3 regions of the Sodalis sp. RH21 genome follow, and region 3 is predicted to be linked to each of the others. Evidence: predicted binding sites of a transcription regulator. Region 3 holds the regulator's gene; each other region holds the start of a gene.

Region 1 (6,459 bases), 1.3 Mb from region 3:
TCTGGCCAGGTGATATCCAGGGCCGCAATATTAACCTCATTGGTTAAGAAGCTGATCAATATTAGAAGCTGTTCAATCAAAGCCTTCAGAAATACCGGCGTTCGTCCCGATGAGGATAACGCGATTGAAACAGGCGAACAGGGCGGCGCCGGGGATGCCTTGGCCAACCAGGACTGCGGCGCCCCTGCGCATGGCGGCGTCATCATGAATTTCATCCGGGCTTTCACCGGTTTTAATTGTAAATCATACGATCTCGGCGCCAGTCAAACGGCGGCGGAGAAACCGGATACCGGTGGCGCACGGGGCGCCTACACGCCGCTGGAGTTATTAACCGATCGTCCCATCACCAGGGAGAAATTTATTACCCAGGCGGTTAAACTGATAATCGCGGAATTGAATTCCGGCCCGATGAAACAGTTGAAAGATAAGATAGCGTGGCAATCACAAGAGTTTGAAGTTTATATTCCGGCGCAAATTAACCGACTTATCGACCACGCCGGCGCCGCGTTGGATAATAATGGCAAGGCGTTGTTATTTCCCGCGTCGCCCCGGCGAGAAATTATCATCCAGACCCTTGACGATATGGGCGTATTGGCCCGCTATGCGCATGTCAAGAATCTGGCCGGCGGCGCCCAGACGTCCATTAGCCATATGACCAGGAACTTTTTGGCGACCCAGGGCATCCACGATGCGCAGTTGATATCGCACATAAGCCATCAGGTTTATGAAACCCTGTTCGCCGCTCCCGGCCAGGTTGCGCAGGCGATACGGACCGCTGAGCGGGTCATCGAGCAGCGCTTGTCCAATGAAAGCGCGGCCTGACCATGCGCGCCGCACAGGATGGCGGCCCGCTGCCCGGCGGCGGAAATAGGGTCAGTGCGCGGCAGGCGGCACGGCCGCGGGAGACGGCGTATCCTCCGGCATGGCCGGCTGCTCGATGGGAAATACCGGCAGCGCCGCCAGCAGGCGGGCGCCGTAGGATTTGGTTAATAACCGCCGATCATAAATCACAATCTCGCCGGTACATTCATGGCTGCGGATCAACCGCCCTACCTGCTGGATCAGGTTAAACGACGCGCTTGGCAGGCTTTGCACTTCAAACGGATGGCGCTTTTGGCTTTTGAGCCACTCGCCTTCGGTCAGGATCACCGGGCTGTCGATAGGCGGAAACGCAATTTTATGGATATGTACCTGGGTAAGCAGTTCCCCTTTCAGATCCAATCCCTCCGCAAAGGATTGCAGCCCCATCAATACGCTGGTTTTGCCCTGGTCGACCCGCCGGCGATGCTCTTCTATCAGGCGGTAGCGCGGTTGATCCCCCTGGACCAATAGTTGTAGACGCAGGTCGGTAACATGGGCCAGAAACGCCTGCATGGCGCGATGGCTGGCAAACAGGACCAGGATGCCGCGATGGGCCCCGGCGGCCAGTTGGGCGCGAAAGAAACGGGCCATTTCGGCCAGATGTTCCGCTTCCAGCGCCATGACCGGCTCGTTGCGCATCTGCGGGATCACCAGCTTGCCCTGCCTGCGGTGGTCAAAAGGCGACCCCAGCGTCACAAAACGATCCCCCGCCCGTTCCTGCAAGCCCGACAGCTCCTGTAGCCGGGCGAAGCTGTTAAGGGAGCGCAGAGTCGCCGAGGTCACCACCGCATGGGGGATTTTCGACCATAACAGTTTTTCCAGCTGGTCGCTGACGCGGATACCGACGCAGTGCAGGAAAATATGCGCGCCGGTATCGCTCATTTCGCGATTCAGCCACTTGGAAATCGGGGCATTGGAGGCTTTTTCCTGCGCCGCCAGTTTCCATAACCGGCTGGTGGCTTCCCAATAGCCCAAGGTGCGGCTGGTTTGCAACAGCGCCTGGTGCAGCCGGACGATATCCTGTTTGCCGGTTTTTTCGCTCAGATCGTTAAGCAGGAATTCCGTCAGCATGCGCAGCGCGTCGGTGAGCTTATATAACCGCGCGGCCATTTCGCCCATGGCGGCGGGCAATTGACCCATCTCAAAACGAAACTCCGCCACCACGCGATCCTTGGGCAAAAACGACACCGCCTGCCGCTCGAACTGTTGCACCAATTCCAGAATTTCGGCGCAGTGGTTTTTTAGCCGTTCCCCGCCGCTGAGCAATGGCGGCCTGGCCGGTTTAAACTGCGCCAGGATTTGTTCGGTCTGGCGCATAAACAGTTCCAGCTGGTGAGTGATGAACCCGACGGTAATTTCGCCGGCCATCTCCAGCGCGTCGCGCGCCACGTCGGGCAAATGATGCCCTTCGTCCAGCACCAGCAGCATATGCTTGGGATTGGGCAGCACCGATTCGCTGTCCAGCGCCGCCATCACCAGCGCATGGTTGGCGACCACCACGTCGGCGCTTTCGATTTCCTTGCGGGCAATAAAAAACGGGCACTCCCGGAAATAATGGCAATTGCGCCCCAGGCAGTTGGCCTTGTCCGTGCTGAGTTTGCCCCATAATCCGTCGCTGACCGATTTGGGGTAATGGTCGCGCAGGCCATCCCAGGAAAAACGCTGCAGATCCTGCTGCAACTTGCCGCACAGCGTTTTTTCCTTGCCGTCGGCGGGCGCCGGCTCGTCATCGAGAAACAGTTTCAGGTCGCCCTGGAATACCGCATCGGCGGACATGGCCGCCAGATTGCGCGGGCAGACATAACGCCGGCGGCCAAACGCGGCGGTAAATGTTAAATCCGGGATCAGTTTTTTCAGCAGCGGTAAGTCTTTGCTGAAAATTTGATCTTGCAGGGCCACGTTGGCGGTACTGACCACCAGCGGTTTTTCTTCGGCGCGGCTGATGGCGATGCCGGGAATCAAGTAGGCGAGGGTTTTGCCCACCCCGGTAGGCGCCTCGATGACCAGGTGGCGTTCAATGTCGCCGGACAGCGCCTTGGCCACTTCGGCAATCATCTGGCGCTGCGGCATGCGGGATATAAAATCCGGGATATGTTTTTGCAGCGCTTTATACCAATCATGGATTTGCGCCTTGGTGGCAACGGACAGCGACATTCAGCAACTTTTTTATTAATGCAGGGAGGGTTATTGTCCCACAGACCGGCCGCGGCGTCAGCCCGTAGCTGTATATATCTTCAGGCATTGGCGGCCGGAGGCGCTTGTATCACGGATGATTGCTCTTATAATAAGCTATCTCTGGTTTATCAAGGAATCCTATGAATCTGGTCAAAGCAGGCGTTTTCGGCCTTATTTCCTTATGTGCGCTGGGCGCCGTGGGCGGGGTCATGTTGGCGGGTTATATCGTTATCGTCCACAGTTGAGGCCGCCGCGCTCACGCGCGATGAAAACAGCGCAGCCAGCGTTCGAACAGCATATCGCTGATCACGGCCAGCAGCGCCACCAATATCGCCCCCTGCAAAATATAGGCCGTATTAAAACCGCTTAACCCGATGATAATCGGCGAACCCAGGGTTTTGGCGCCGACGGTCGAGGCGATGGCGGCGGTGCCGATATTGATAATAACCGAGGTGCGGATACCGGTAATAATCACCGGGGCCGCCAGCGGCAGCTCCACCCGGGTCAGTATTTGCCAGCGGCTCATGCCCGCCCCGGTGGCGGTTTCCAGGATGGATTCCGCCACCGTTTCAATGCCGGTAATGGTGCCCTGGACTATCGGCAGCAGGCCATAGAGCACCAGGGCGATAATCGCCGGCTGTTCGCTGAAACCCATCACCGGCACCGCCACCGCCAGCACCGCCACAGGCGGGAAGGTCTGTCCTACCGCCACCAGCGTTTCCACCAGCGAACGGAACTCCTTGCCCGCCCGCCGCGTAACGCCGATTCCCGCGCCTACGCCGATGGCCACGGCGATAACGCTGGAAATCAGCACCAGTTGCACATGCGCCCAGGCCAGCGATGCAAAGCTGTCCTGCAGATAGACCGGGCGATCGAGAGTGGGAAACAGCATGGAGAACAACCCGTCCAGCCGCGTCATGCCGAACATCAGCGCCAATAACAGCAGCAGGCACCATAACAATGGGTCGGTGGCTATGCGGCGCAGCATTCTAGACGTCCTCCCGCGCCGGCTTGATCAAATCCTTGAAATGCAGCACGCCGACGGAGGCGCCCTGCGCGTCAACCACCGGCAATAACTCGGTTTGGCGGGAGACGAATTCCGACAGGGCCTCGCGCAGGGTCATCGCCGCGGGTATCGGTTGGCCGGCCAAACGTTCCCCGGGGCGGGCATGGGTGCCGGCGGCGCCCAGCGCCAGCAATTTGATGCCGATATCGCTGCGGCCGAAAAAATTGCGCACAAACGCATTGGCAGGCTGCGTCAGCAAATGGCGCGGCGACCCCTGCTGGATCACCTGCCCCTGATCGAGCAGCACAATGTGCTGTGCCAGCGCCAGCGCCTCATCGATATCATGGGTGACCAGCACCACGGTGCGCCCGGACAATTGATGAATGCGGGCGATTTCCGTTTGCAACGCTCCCCGGGTGACCGGGTCGAGGGCGCCGAAGGGTTCATCCATCAGCAGTACTTCCGGGTCGGCGGCCAGGGCGCGCGCCACGCCCACGCGCTGTTGCTGGCCGCCGGAAAGCTGGTGGGGATACCGGCCGCGGAATTGCCGCGCATCCAGATGCAGCAGTTCCAGCAGTTCCGTTACCCGATCGCGGATTTTCGCCCGCGGCCATTTCAGCAGTTGCGGCACGGTGGCGATATTTTGCTCCACCGTCCAATGGGGGAACAAACCGATGGACTGAATGGCATACCCCATGCGCCGGCGCAGTTCCTGCGGTTTGAAGCTGTGGATTTCATCGCCGGCAAACAGGATTTTGCCCTGGTCGTGTTCAATCAGGCGATTGATCATTTTCAGGGTGGTGGATTTGCCCGAACCGGAGGTGCCGATCAACACGGTAAACTCACCGGCGGCAATATTCAGATTCAGGTTTTCCACCGCCGGTTTGCCATGAAAATACTTGCTTACCTGCTGGAATTGGATCATTGGCGCACCGTTTCAAGGAATGAAATAATCAGTTTAAACAGCGTATCCACCAGCACCGCCAAGGCAATGGCCGGAATCACCCCGAGCAATACCAGTTCCAGCGCGCTGCTGAGCAGCCCCTGGAACATCAGTGCGCCAAAGCCGCCGGCGCCAATCAGCGCGGCGATCATGCCCATGCCGACGGTTTGCACGGCAATGATCCGGATGCCGGAAAGAATCACCGGCAGCGCCAGCGGCACTTGAATCCGCCGAAATATTTGTCCGCGGGTCATGCCCATGCCGAGCGCGGTTTCAATCACGTCGGCGGGCACCTGCTGTAAGCCGGCATTCACGCTGCGCACCAGGGGCAATAGCGCATATAGCACCAAGGCGATCAGCGCCGGCGCCAGGCCGATGCCGCCGATGCCGATGTCGCGCAGCCACGGCCAGGCGGTGGCCAAGCCGCTGAGCGGGGCAATCAGCAGGCCGAACAGCGCAATGGCGGGGATGGTCTGGATGACATTGAGCGTGGAAAACAGCGCCGGACGCCAGCGCGCGGAATGATGGCACAGTAAACCCAGCGGAATGCCGATAATAATGGCCGGCACCAGGGTGCCGAACAATAGGATGAGATGCTCGCCGAGCGCCTGCTGGAAAACGTCCTGACGGTTGGCGTATTCCTTGAACAGCGACAACTGGTCCAGGCGGCCGGCGGCCACCAGCGCCACCAGCGGCAGCCAGATTTGCGCATTGGCCAGTACGCGCAGCGTCTGGCTGGCCAATGCGCGCCCAATGGCGTCGGCGGCAATCAGCAAGCATAAGGCGCCCATCAGCCAGAATCCGCTGCCAAAAGAGGTCCGCACCAGCCCCCCGCCCTGTTCGGCGAGATGGTCGGCAGCGTCGCCGGCCAGGGCCGCCAGGCATACCAGCAGCACTTCGGCCAGCAGCATGACCGCCAGGCGCACCGGCCGGGAGGGTGTGATAAAACACAACGCCAGCGCCGCCGCGGCCGGCAGCAGGATCAGTATGCGCAGCCCGCCCAAGAGTCCGGCCAGGCCGATCCCCTGGCCGGACATCAGGCGGTTCGGCGCATAATTCACAAACGGCAGGACCAGCCCGGCAAAAACCAGTAATCCCGTCAGTGTCAGCAGTACGCGGTTTTTAACCAATCTGCATTGCTCTTTGCATCACTCTCCCCTGGGCCAGGCGCGTTACGATTTCACAAAGCCTTTTTGCTTGAGGTAATCCGCCGCGACTTTTTTCGCGTTTTGTCCTTCCACCGCGATGCTGGCATTAAGTTTTTGCAGCGTCTGGGTATCCAGGGAAGCAAACACCGGCTTGAGCCACTGTGCGATTTCCGGATGCTGTTTTAATACCGACTCGCGGATAATGGGGGACGGCGCATAGATCGGCTGCACGCCGCTCGGGTCGGTAAGGGTTTGCAATCCCAGCGCGGCCACCGGACCGTCGGTGCCGTACGCCATGGCGGCATTGACGCCGGAGGTTTGCTCGG
Region 2 (6,459 bases), 1.3 Mb from region 3:
ACTGTTCGATCACCTGTTTTACCGCCCATTCGGCAATGGAGCCGGCGTCGATTTCCGCAAACAGCTCGCGCTTGAGCCTGGCGTCGTTCAACAGATGGGAATAAAGGTCGAAAATAGCCGCGCTGTCTTTTTGGGCATTGGCGGTAAAACGCTTGCTAAAGCGCCGGAATTCAGCCGCCGCCTCGCCCAGGGCGAAGGTCAGACGCTCGCGTTCGCGCGCGCTGTCCAGGGAGGAAGCTTTAAACACCTGGTCAAGGGAAGGCTGGCTGTTGTCCACCCAGCCTTGGGCGATGGCCACGCCCGGGGCCGCCGCCAGGGCGCGGATACGCGTCTGACGATATTGGCCGAACAGCGCGTTAAGCTGGGACTGGGATAAAATACCGGCCATTTGCGTGGCCAGCGTCACCATGAAAGATTCTTCGCTTTCGTCGAACTGGCGGTGCTCGCGTTGCTGCACCACCAGCACGCCCAGCAGTTGGCGGCGATGGATGATGGGCACCCCGAGGAACGAGCGGAACCGCTCTTCTTTTACCGCGGGAATATACTGGAAGCTGGGATGGTTATGGGCGTCGGCCAGGTTGATAGGCTCCGCCAGGCGTCCCACCAGCCCGACTATGCCCTGGTCGAACGCCAGCGTGACGGTACGCCCGCGCGGTTTTTTCAAACCGCGCGTGGCCATCAGGTAATAGCAGCGGCGATCGTTGTCGGCCAGATACACCGAGCAGACCTCGGTATCCATCGCCAGACAGGTTTCATTAACCAGAATTTCCAGCGTATCCGACAAACGCGGCGCAGCTGCGACCTTTTCTACGATTTCGCGCAAACGCGTAAGCATGTTCTGCGTGGCTTAACCCCTCTTCCGTCTGTAGGCAGGGAGAGTCCGTTGCGCGGTCGATTCCTGCAACGGCATGACTACGGTAGAAAACTCTTTCATAACCCGGCGGTAAACGTCCCGCTTAAAAGAAACCACCTGGCGCACCGGGTACCAAAAACTGACCCAACGCCAGCCATCAAATTCAGGGGTGCCCCCGCACTGCATATTGATATCGGCATCCTGACACATGAGTTGCAGCAGAAACCATTTTTGCTTCTGGCCGATGCAGACCGGTTTGGTGTCCCAGCGGACCAACCGCTTTGGCAGCTTATACCGTAACCAGTTGCGGGTGGCGGCCAGGATGCGCACATCCTTCCGGCTCAGTCCGACCTCTTCATACAGTTCACGGTACATGGCCTGCTCGGGAGTCTCGCCGGCGTTAATCCCGCCCTGGGGAAACTGCCATGAGTGCTGCCCGTATCTCCTGGCCCACACAACCTGCCCATCACGATTACAGATTACAATACCAACATTCGGGCGGTAGCCATCATCATCGATCACCGGACTACCTCGATTACATAAAATGCAAAGATGCCCTGATTGTTTCACACTCACTCAATACGGTAAACCACTGCTTTACAAGAATGCCTGACTGCGCGGGCCTGCGGCATGGCGCGGCGGACGAGGTTATTAACAGGCATCCGCGTCCAACGCCGATTTTATTCACTTTTTCTGTGGATAGATGTGTGCAGAACGCTGGATTAAATGGGTAAAACTTTTGGCCAAAGAGGGGCGCAGTAAAATTATACATAAAAAAAAACCAAATTTTTCAACCCGCTAATAACCAAGCCCTGCCTCAAAAGGATCGTGGAAGATCCGCCGCGCGTACGCTGGACTTCCCAGAGGTCAAATTTCACGCAATGATGACTTTATCCACAATTTGTGGCAAAAAGAGCAGCATATTATGGACAAACCAGCAAAAACAGGGGGCGTCAAGGCTGTAAATAGAGACAGTGGTACCCATTTATCAAGGTTATCCCATAGATCTGTGGATAACATGGTGTAAGATCCTGTTCATTGTCGGCTGCTACTGGTGCACAACCCGCCGCGGCCGGGCCGGCAAAAAAAGCGTAGCCGACAAAAAAGAGTGTGAAATCATGCTATTATTATGGCCTGATAATTAAAAAATCAATAACCCTTTTCGGCCGACCGACAAAGGTCAGTTTTTAAACAGCATGGGGAGAATGAATTATGAGCCTGCCCCCGATCGCCAAGCCCGTTACCCCGCCGGGGGACGAAGCGGAGCTGTTGGCCCGCGCAACGGCCCTGGCAGGGTACAATATGGGTGAACTGGCGGCGCATGCGGGCCTGGTGCTGCCGGCTAATCTGAAACGGGATAAAGGCTGGATCGGCGTGCTGCTGGAGCGTTATCTCGGCGCCAGCGCCGGCAGCAAGCCGGAACAAGATTTCGCCGCCATCGGCGTGGAACTGAAAACCATCCCGGTGGACAGCGCCGGCCGGCCGCTGGAAACCACCTTTGTCTGCGTCGCGCCGCTGACCGGCAACAGCGGCGTCACCTGGGAAACCAGCCACGTGCGATATAAATTAGCCCGCGTATTATGGATACCGGTAGAGGGGACGCGGGATATTCCGCTGACCCGGCGGCGCATCGGCACGCCGTTGTTATGGAGTCCCAGCCCGGAGGAGGAGCACCTGCTACGCTGCGACTGGGAGGAACTGATGGATTTAATCGTGCTGGGGCAAGTGGAACGTATTACCGCGCGCCATGGCGAGGTGCTGCAACTGCGGCCGAAGGCCGCCAACAGCCGGGCGCTGACCAAAGCCACCGGCGAATTTGGCCAGCCGATCATGACGTTGCCGCGCGGATTCTACCTGAAAAAGACCTTTACCGGGCCGATGCTTGCCAGGCATTACGTGATTTAAGTCGCATTTTCCTTGCCTGCCGGCCTTTTTACCTGTTTATAATATTCGTTTAAGCTTCGTTTACATTTAGGTAATTGATCATAATGTTTGATTGGATTGTGGCTCCCGATGCATGGTTGGCACTGGGAACACTAACTATTCTGGAAATCGTCCTTGGTATCGATAATATCATCTTTCTTTCCCTGGTCGTCGCCAAGCTGCCGCCGGCGCAACGGGCCAAAGCGCGCCGTCTGGGATTGTTCGGCGCCATGGTCATGCGGCTTTGCCTGCTGGCGTCCATTTCATGGGTGATACGTTTAACCTATCCGCTGTTTACCGTTTTCGATAACGAAATATCGATCCGAGACTTAATTCTGCTGCTGGGAGGGATCTTTTTGATCTGGAAATCCTGCGGGGAAATCCACCAAACCCTGGAAGGGGGCGAAGCCGAGCAAAACAGCAACGTGAGTTCCTTTATCGGCGCCATTACGCAAATCATGCTGCTGGACGTGATTTTCAGCCTGGACTCGGTGATTACCGCCGTCGGCTTATCGAATCATTTGTTCATCATGATGGCGGCAGTGGTGATTGCGGTAGGCGTAATGATGTTCGCCGCGCGGCCGATCGGCGAATTCGTCGCCCGCCATCCCTCCGTAAAAATGCTGGCGCTGACGTTCCTGATTTTAATCGGGTTTACTTTGATCCTGGAAAGCGTTGATGTTCACGTGCCTAAGGGCTACATTTATTTCGCGATGTTCTTTTCAATGGGTGTCGAGGCGCTGAATCTGATCAGAAATAAGAAAGTCAGTGGCGCCCGGCGGGCAGACCCCAAGGCTTAAGACGGATGAGACTGATGAAAAAATACCTAATGTTGATCTCGGCGGCGGCATTGGCCGGCATGTTGTCGGGCTGCGCCAGCGATTATGTCATGGCGACCAAAGACGGCCGGATGATCTTGACGCAAGGTAAACCCGAACTGGATAAAACCACCGGTTTGATTCGTTACACCGACGAGCGCGGCAATGAAATGCAGATTAACGGCAACGATGTATCGCAGATGATCGAACGCTGATTATTCATCGGCCAGATTAACAAAACATACTTCACCCGCCCATTTTGCGCTTTTCCCCGCAGCCTGGCTTGGTTATAGTCAGATCAGGCGGCGCTTGACAACGCCTGATCTTTTCAGACACTAAGGAACCAGCCTCAATGCATTATCACCGTATTCCCCATAGTTCTCTTGAAGTCAGCGTTTTGGGTTTGGGCACCATGACCTTTGGCGAACAAAACAGTGAGGCCGAGGCCCATGCGCAGCTGGATCACGCCGTTGCCGCCGGGGTTAATCTTATCGACACGGCTGAAATGTATCCGGTGCCGCCGCGGCCCGAGACCCAGGGACTGACGGAAACCTATATCGGTAATTGGCTCAAGCGGCACGGCCAGCGCGAAAAAATCATCTTGGCCAGTAAAGTGGCGGGGCCCTCCCGCGGCAACGACGCGGGCATCCGGCCGCAGCAAATTCTCGATCGCAAAAATATCCGCATAGCGCTCGAAGCCAGCCTGCAACGTCTGAACACCGATTATCTCGATCTTTATCAGGTCCATTGGCCGCAGCGCGCCACCAACTGCTTCGGGAAGCTTAATTACCAATACACCGACGAAAAGCTGGCGGTGACCATCCTGGAAACGCTGGAGGCCCTTACCGAGCAGGTACGCGCCGGCAAGATCCGTTATCTGGGCATTTCCAACGAGACGCCTTGGGGCGCCATGCGCTATTTGCAACTGGCCGAAAAACACGATCTGCCGCGTATCGTCACGGTGCAGAATCCCTACAGCCTGCTAAACCGCAGTTTTGAAGTGGGCATGGCCGAAATCAGCCAATTCGAGGGATTGGAACTGCTGGCTTACTCCAGCCTGGCGTTCGGTACGCTGACCGGCAAATACCTGAACGGCGCCCGTCCCGCCGGCGCCCGCAATACGCTGTTTAGCCGGTTTACCCGCTACAGCGCGCCCCACACCCAGCAGGCGATCGCCGAATATGCGGCGCTGGCCGCGCGCTATGGGCTGGACCCGGCGCAGATGGCGCTGGCATTTGTGCGCCAGCAGCCGTTTGTGGCTTCCACCCTGCTTGGGGCGACATCCCTGGAACAACTGCAAACCAACCTGGACAGCCTGGATCTCACCCTGAACGAAGAGATTATCGGCGAGCTGGAAAAAATCCATCAGCGCTTTACCATCCCGGCCCCCTGATCCCTGTTCCGCGCTTGTTAGCCCGTCCGATCCGGCCATAGCGGCCGGATAAGGATCGCAGCGTCATGACCTGAGGGCCCTGCTCCGGGTGGTCCACCACAGCAGTACAATCGCCGCTGAAAACAGCACGCCGAAACCTATGCCGATGACGACGGCGGTGGCGCCCAATTTTACCACCAGCGAATAAAGCCCGAGCATCAGCAGCATGGCAATGTTCTCGCCAAAGTTCTGCACCGAGATGGCATTGCCCGCCCCCACGCTCTCCTTGCCGCGCTGTTGCAGCAGGGCGTTCAGCGGCACGATAAAAAAGCCGCCGAGGATGCCAATCAGCGCCAGCAGCATATAGGACGGCAGCAGATGATGTTGCAGGCTCAACGCCACTACCACCAGGCCCAGCAGGATACCGGCCGGCATGCAGCGCCGCACCGTTTCCAGCCGCACCAGCTTGGCAGCCGCGCCCGCGCCGAACACGATACCCACCGCCACCATGGCGTTGAGCGTGGTCGGGGTGGCGTTATCCATGATACCCAGCGCCACCGGCACCCATAGCACCAACAGGAAGCGCAGGGTCACCCCCGCCCCCCAGAACAGGCTGGTGCCGATAATCGAAAAACGGGTTTCGCCATTGCGCCAGAGCAGGCGGCAGGCGGACGCAAAGCCGCCAATCATGCGCACCGGGTTCCAGGAGTCGGCGCGTCTGGCGGCCGGCAACCGCGGAATAAACACATTGGCCACCACGGCCACGCCGAAGGTCAGGGCGCACACCGCCAGCGCCATGCCCACGTGCCAGTCCGCCAGTACGCCGCCGGCCACCGAACCGATCAGAATGGCGGCAATGGTGGAGGCTTCAATCAGGCCGTTGGCCTTTACCAGCTGCCCGCCGTGGGTTAATTCCCCCAGGATGCCGTATTTGGCCGGCGAGTAGGCGGCGGCGCCGACGCCCACCAGGCAATACCCGAGAAAGGGATTAAAGCCGAAACAGATAATCAGCGCGCCCGCCAGCTTCAGGCTATTGGCCGCCATCATGACCCGGCCTTTGGCGAAATTATCGGCGAATTGCCCGACAAAGGGCGCCAGCACGATATAGGCGCCCACGAACAGCATTTGCAGCACCGGCTGGCTCCAGGCCGGATAGTCCTGCTGCTTGATCAGCGCCAGGGTGGCGAAAAGCAGCGCATTATCCCCAAAAGCCGAAAAGAACTGGGCGCACATAACCGCCATCATAGGCCGGGACAAGAGGTTCGCCGGGGCGGTTTGGGTTTGGTTCATTCCTGGTTCTCCGTGGCATCAGCCATTTTTTTCAGCGCGACGAAATCGGGCTTGCCGCTGCCCAATAGGGGAAGTTCTTCAACATGGCGGATATCGCGCGGCACCGAAATTTCCGGAATACCGTCCTGGCGCGCCCGCTGCAACAGCCGGTCGCGGGTCAGTCCGGCGTCGGTGGTGAAAAGCACCAGGCCTTCCCCCTTGGC
Region 3 (6,459 bases):
CAATATTTCATGGATACCAAAGCGTGGCAAAGTGACAATTCAGTATTGGGATTTTCTCCTTTGCACTTCAGCAAAACAGAAGCCGAGATTCTAAAAATGTGGATGTCAGGTTTCAACACCATGCATATATGCTCACAGTTGGGTATTAAAGAGAAAACGCTTTCTTCACATAAAATAAATATCAAACGTAAAACCAAAGCTACTAATAAGCAGATTATTTACCATTTAATCTCAATTGCCAATAGAGTCACGGATAATATTAACTTCCGTTACCCGGTTGCGTGACAAGACGGTACACATCCCGTACTCGGCGTTTTTACACCTTCATGGTAAGATGGACTGCGGAATTAGCTGCGGGGAATCCCTATGAATGCAACAACCCAGTCTCAATTACTCAGTCAGGCGGAACAACTGTGCGAACAACGTAATGTGCGCCTGACGCCACAGCGCCTGGAAGTGTTGCGCCTGATGACCCAGCAGGAGGGCGCCATCAGCGCCTATGACCTGCTGGACTTGCTCAGGGTATCGGAACCCCAGGCCAAGCCGCCAACTATTTACCGAGCGCTGGATTTTCTGCTGGAACAAGGATTTATCCATCGCGTGGAGTCCACCAATAGCTTTGTGCTTTGCCACCACTTTGAACAACCGGGCCACACGTCCGCTTTTTTCATCTGCGATCGCTGTGGCCAGGTCACGGAGCAATCAACCGAGGGCATTGAGGACATATTGCAGAAGATGGCTAAGGCCGCCGGTTTCGCCATGCGCCATAACGTGGTGGAAGCGCATGGGTTTTGCCCTGCCTGCACGGACGTACAGGCCTGCGAAAGCCCGCAAGATTGCCATCATGACCATAGCATCACTATAAAAAAGCGTTGATAACGTTGTTGCTTGCCCGGATAAATCAGCAAAGATTTTTAATATAATGGCCGCTAGCCCGCATTGAAAAATCATTATTACGGCTGTTTTTGAACCAAGCGGGTCAAGCGGGTAAAGATAAATAAGGTGGGGACAAATAATGCAGCGGCATAAAGCCGGGTGGTACGTCCTTGTACCTTTGGGTAGGAACACTGCTAAAGAAATAACCTCTTGGTACCACGGTTATTTCTTTTTAGACAAGCTACCAACGATATTTATTGCGGGATTCCCAGTCTTTGACTTCCGTTTCGGCGGCATCTTTGCCGTAACCGTAACGTTCCTGGATTTTCCCGATTAATTGCTCGCGTTTGCCTTCAACAACGGTCAAATCATCATCGGTGAGTTTACCCCATTGTTCTTTGATTTTACCTTTGAACTGTTTCCAATTGCCGCTGGCTTCGTCTTTGTTCATCGGAGTTCTCCTTGGTCTTCGGTTAATCAATTAACTTACTATGCATCGGTTAATGAAAAACAAAAAAAATCTGATTCATCTACCGGAGGTCATAAGCTAACCCTATGGCTATAAGTATAGCAGCGCATTTGGTATAAGCATTATTTCGCAGCAGAATAGCCCAGGCTTACCGGCTTTTCATCTGGAAGCGGTCGATAAAACCAGGGTAAACAGCGGGTAGCAGAAGAAAAGGGAAAGAACGGTAAATGTAACAATATGTGTCGGCAGGGCCACCCTGGAGCCGTAGCCAGCAACAGGGGAGGCCGGGAATTGATAGCGTTTTTAGCCGCGTAAATTCACGAGGCCGGCGCAGCGGCACCGGTTTTGGCTACGGCTGCGGGTTAAATCCAGTTGCCGTTGCGGATAACGCCAACCGCCAGCCCTTCAATGGAGAGTTCCTGATGGCGAAGATCGACGATAATGGGCGCGAATTCGCTGTTTTCAGGCAATAACTCCACAATATTGCCATGTTTCTTCAGGCGCTTAACCGTTACTTCATCGTTGATTCGCGCCACCACTACCTGGCCGTTATGCGCGTCCTGGGTTTTGTGCACCGCCAGCAGGTCGCCGTCCATAATGCCGATATCCTTCATGGACATGCCGCTTACCCGCAGCAGGAAATCAGCATGGGGTTTAAACAGGTCGGGGTCTATTTGATAGTGGCTTTCTATGTGCTGTTCCGCAAGCAGAGGCTCGCCGGCGGCCACGCGGCCAATGAGCGGCAGGCCGGTTTCTTCTTCGATTAATAACCGGATGCCACGTGAGGCGCCCGAGACAATTTCGATAGCGCCTTTACGCGCCAGCGCCTTGAGGTGCTCTTCAGCGGCGTTGGGGGACTTGAACCCCAGGCGCTGGGCGATCTCCGCGCGGGTCGGCGGCATACCGGTTTGCGATATGTGATCGCGTATAAGCTCAAAAACCTCTTGCTGTCTGGCGGTTAACGCTTTCATTCCGTCCCCTGTTTGTTTATACAGTCTTTCTGCGAGTATATACAGGTCCGGCGCAATTGAAAACCTTCAACGTACCAAAATGCGATAAAATCCCGGCCAAGGGGGCCTGAAAACGCAAGATCAGGCGAAGTGCCGCCACAACAACATCCCCCAGACGAACAAGGCCAGAATAATGGCCAGCGTGACCGCGGCCGACCCCAGATCCTTCGCCCTACCGGAAAGCGGGTGCAATTCGGGCCCGATACGGTCAACCACGGCTTCTATAGCGCTATTGATAATTTCGATCACCACCACCAGCCACACAGATCCGATCAATAAAATTCGCGAAACGGGGTCTGATTCGAGATAACATGCAATGACGATCGCCAAGATGGCAACCACCACTTCCTGACGGAAAGCGGCTTCATGACGCCAGGCGGCGCAAAATCCTTTTATTGAGTATCCCGTGGCTTTATAGATGCGACTAAGCCCGCTGGTTTGGTTTGCCATAATTTTTATGCACAGAGAGAAAATAGCGCCCATGTTACCTGTTCTTCGCGTTCGTATCACCACAGATCTGCCGCGCGGTTTCTGGTATTCTTGAGTCGCAATGCTAACAAGGGGCTTCACAAAGATATGTCAGGTTGGCGTACTATTTTTTACACGTTCTTGGATTTACCGCTCAGGCTGCTGGTGCGAAGCAAAGTCATTCCCGCGAATCCACGGGAAGAAACCGGTTTGGACCCTCTGCGGCCAATAATGTATGTGTTACCATATAATTCAAAAGCGGACTTACTCACGCTGCGCGCGCAATGTTTGCATCTCCAATTACCCGACCCCTTGATTCCCTTGGAAATCGACGGCGTCGTCTTGCCGCGTTACGTTTTTATCCATGATGGTCCGCGCGTCTTCTCTTATTTCTCGGAAAAACTCGAATCCGTAAAGCTGTTTCACGACTATCTGGACTTGCACCGCAACAATCAGCAACTCGATGTACAAATGGTGCCCGTATCCATCATGTTCGGCCGCTCTCCCGGACGCGAGGCGCAGCAAAACCAGCCCGCCCCCCAGTTGCGCCTGCTTAACGGTTTTCAAAAATTTATCGCCGTACTGTGGCTGGGACGCGATAGCTTCGTCCGCTTCTCCAATCCGCTGTCCATGCGCTATATGGCGACGGAACACGGTACCGACAAAACCATCGCGCAAAAGCTCGCCCGCGTCGCCATGATTCATTTCGCGCGCCAACGTCTGGTGGCGGTGGGGCCGCGTTTGCCGGTCCGCCAGGATTTGTTTAATAAATTATTGGCGTCCAAGGCGATCGAAAAAGCCGTCGAAGATGAAGCCCGCACCAAAAAAATCTCCGCGGAAAAAGCGCAGCAAAACGCCATCGCCCTCATGGAAGAAATTGCGGCGGACTTTTCTTACGAGGCGGTACGCCTCTCCGATCGCGTATTGAGCTGGACCTGGAACCGTCTTTACCAAGGGCTGCATGTTCGTAATGCCGAACGCGTACGCCAACTGGCGGAAGACGGTCATGAGATAGTCTACGTACCCTGTCATCGCAGCCATATGGACTATTTATTATTATCCTATGTGCTTTACCACCAGGGCCTGGTGCCGCCGCATATCGCCGCGGGCATCAATTTGAATTTCTGGCCCGCGGGCCCGATTTTCAGGCGCCTGGGCGCATTTTTCATCCGCCGCACCTTTAAGGGCAACAAACTCTACTCCACGATTTTCCGTGAATATTTGGGCGAGCTGTTTACCCGGGGTTATTCGGTGGAATATTTCATGGAAGGCGGGCGCTCGCGTACCGGGCGGTTGCTTGAACCCAAAACCGGTACGCTGACCATGACCATCCAGGCCATGCTGCGCGGGGGCAATCGGCCGATTACCCTGGTGCCGATTTATGTGGGTTATGAACATGTCATGGAAGTGGGCACCTACGCCAAAGAGCTGCGCGGCGCCACCAAAGAGAAAGAGGGATTTGTGCAAATGGTCCGCGGGTTGCGTAAATTACGTAATCTGGGCCAGGGGTATGTCAATTTTGGCGAGCCCTTATCCCTAAGCACCTATCTTAACCAGAACGTGCCGCAATGGCGCGACTCCATCGATCCCATTGACGCCCAGCGGCCTTCCTGGCTGGCGCCGGCGGTGGATGATATCGCCGCGAAAATCATGGTGCGTATCAACAACGCGGCGGCGGCCAACGCCATTAATCTGTGCTCCACGGTATTACTGGCCTCCCGTCAGCGCTCGCTTACCCGCGAGCAGTTGTTGCAGCAGCTCACCTGCTATTTGGCGTTGCTGCGCAACGTGCCTTATGCGTCCGATGTGACGGTACCCGAGTCCACCGCGCAGGAACTGCTGGAGCACGCCCTGGCGATGAATAAGTTCAGCATCGAAAAGGATACTATCGGCGATATTATTTATTTGTCCCGCGAGCAGGCGGTGCTGATGACGTATTACCGCAATAATATCCAGCATCTGTTTATCCTGCCTTCGCTGGTCGCCAGTATCGTTATCGGTCATCCCGGCATCGACCGGAAACAGTTATTGCGCCGGATAAACCTGTTCTATCCCATGATGAAGGCCGAACTGTTCATGCAGCATGAGAACACCGATCTCGGCCCTATTATCGATTCGCTGATTGAAGAGCTGGTACGCCAAGGGTTGATTTTCGATCGCGACCGGCAATTATTACTTAACCCGGCGCAGGCGCAAACCCTGCAGCTACTGGCGGCCAGCGTGCGTGAAACGCTGCAACGCTATGCCATCACCTTTTCACTGCTGCGCATCAATCCCGAGATCAACCGGGGCACGCTGGAGAAAGAGAGCCGCATCATGGCCCAACGCCTTTCGGTGCTGCATGGCATAAATGCGCCGGAATTCTTCGACAAAGCGGTATTCTCCACCCTGGTGGCTACGCTGCGCGAGGAAGGTTATATCAGCGACAGCGGCGACGCCATCGGCGAGAGGGTAAGGGAAATGAGCGAGATACTCAGCGAACTGCTTACGCCGGAAGTCCGGCTTACCATTGAAAGCGCCAGCGTATTAGCTAACGCCCCCGCCGTCGAGCCGCCGGGCGAGGCGTCGATGACGGTATGACGCGCCCATGACGGGCGCGGGCTTATCCATGCCCGTACCCGTCAGCGGCTTAAGACTGTCCCGTACCCGTTCCAAGCAAACTCAGCGCGATACCCACAAAGACCACCATGCCTACCAGGTTGTTATTCAGAAACGCTTTAAAGCAGGCGTCCCGCTCGCGCCGGACAATCATTTTTTGCTGATAGACAAACATGGCCCCGGCGATCAATAGCGACGCGTAAAAAGGCCAGCTTAGCCCCATCAGCCCCCCCAGCAGCAGTAGCAGCAGCAGCGTGGCCGCTTGCAGGCCGCCGACGATAGCTTTGTCATAACGGCCAAACAGGATAGCGGTGGATTTTACGCCAATGCGCAGGTCGTCATCGCGATCTACCATGGCATATAGCGTATCGTAGGCTACCGTCCAGAGGATGTTCGCCGCAAACAGCAGCCAACAGGCTAAAGGTAAGGACTCACTTACAGCTGCGTATCCCATGGGAATTGACCAGCCGAAAGCCGCGCCCAGCACCAGTTGCGGCAGGTGGGTGACCCGCTTCATAAAGGGATAAACCCAGGCCAGCGCCAATCCCGCCACCGATAGCGCGATAGTCATGGTATTGAGAGTCAGGACTAAGCCAAACGAGAGTCCCACCAGGATCACAAACAGGATTTTCGCTTCTTTCTCGCTAATAAGGCCGCTGGGAAGCGGCCGCGAGGCGGTACGCTTAACGTGTCCGTCAATTTTGCGGTCGGCATAATCATTAACCACGCATCCGGCGGCCCGCATAAAAAAAACGCCCAGGATAAACACCATCAGCGTACCAAGAGCGGGCGTGCCCCGCCCGGCCAGCCATAACGCCCACAGGGTCGGCCAAAGTAACAACAGAGAACCAATGGGTTTATCAATGCGCATTAACCGGCACCAGGCCTGCCATTTGCCCATCGTGGCGCTTTGTTCCACTTCTCTCTCCTATACTTCATCAAACTTTACGTTATGTTTAACGATACAGCGGCGCGTCAGGTAAAAATAGCTCTGTCAGCAATAAGGACTTGCCGCTGGGCCGAAAACACGAGCGGCGC

Evidence for each region. The regulator LexA, encoded in region 3, represses DNA repair genes until DNA is damaged. The targets are predictions, from matches to a motif close to TNCTGTATGTACATACAGNA.
Region 1: a site for LexA is predicted at 3,082-3,101, ahead of dinG (ATP-dependent DNA helicase DinG). Genes of this name have one in related genera too.
Region 2: a site for LexA is predicted at 1,811-1,830, ahead of mutH (DNA mismatch repair endonuclease MutH). Genes of this name have one in related genera too.

Annotation. Positions count from the first base shown of each region.
Region 1 covers NZ_CP178732.1:4,085,168-4,091,626, forward strand. The annotation lists gene ACL2XP_RS18810 (hypothetical protein) at 1-822, shown strand, start outside; gene dinG (ATP-dependent DNA helicase DinG) at 874-3,015, opposite strand; gene ACL2XP_RS18820 (hypothetical protein) at 3,177-3,281, shown strand; gene ACL2XP_RS18825 (ABC transporter permease) at 3,293-4,024, opposite strand; gene ACL2XP_RS18830 (ABC transporter ATP-binding protein) at 4,026-4,967, opposite strand; gene ACL2XP_RS18835 (ABC transporter permease) at 4,964-6,115, opposite strand; gene ACL2XP_RS18840 (ABC transporter substrate-binding protein) at 6,158-6,459, opposite strand, start outside.
Region 2 covers NZ_CP178732.1:758,609-765,067, reverse strand. The annotation lists gene ptsP (phosphoenolpyruvate--protein phosphotransferase) at 1-835, opposite strand, end outside; gene rppH (RNA pyrophosphohydrolase) at 848-1,375, opposite strand; gene mutH (DNA mismatch repair endonuclease MutH) at 2,066-2,758, shown strand; gene ACL2XP_RS03550 (TerC family protein) at 2,842-3,576, shown strand; gene ACL2XP_RS03545 (YgdI/YgdR family lipoprotein) at 3,591-3,809, shown strand; gene ACL2XP_RS03540 (NADP(H)-dependent aldo-keto reductase) at 3,947-4,987, shown strand; gene lplT (lysophospholipid transporter LplT) at 5,051-6,256, opposite strand; gene aas (bifunctional acyl-ACP--phospholipid O-acyltransferase/long-chain-fatty-acid--ACP ligase) at 6,253-6,459, opposite strand, start outside.
Region 3 covers NZ_CP178732.1:5,425,261-5,431,719, forward strand. The annotation lists gene rcsA (transcriptional regulator RcsA) at 1-285, shown strand, start outside; gene zur (zinc uptake transcriptional repressor Zur) at 367-876, shown strand; gene ACL2XP_RS25075 (CsbD family protein) at 1,118-1,327, opposite strand; gene lexA (transcriptional repressor LexA) at 1,708-2,316, opposite strand; gene ACL2XP_RS25085 (diacylglycerol kinase) at 2,437-2,805, opposite strand; gene plsB (glycerol-3-phosphate 1-O-acyltransferase PlsB) at 2,932-5,403, shown strand; gene ubiA (4-hydroxybenzoate octaprenyltransferase) at 5,453-6,322, opposite strand; gene ubiC (chorismate lyase) at 6,378-6,459, opposite strand, start outside.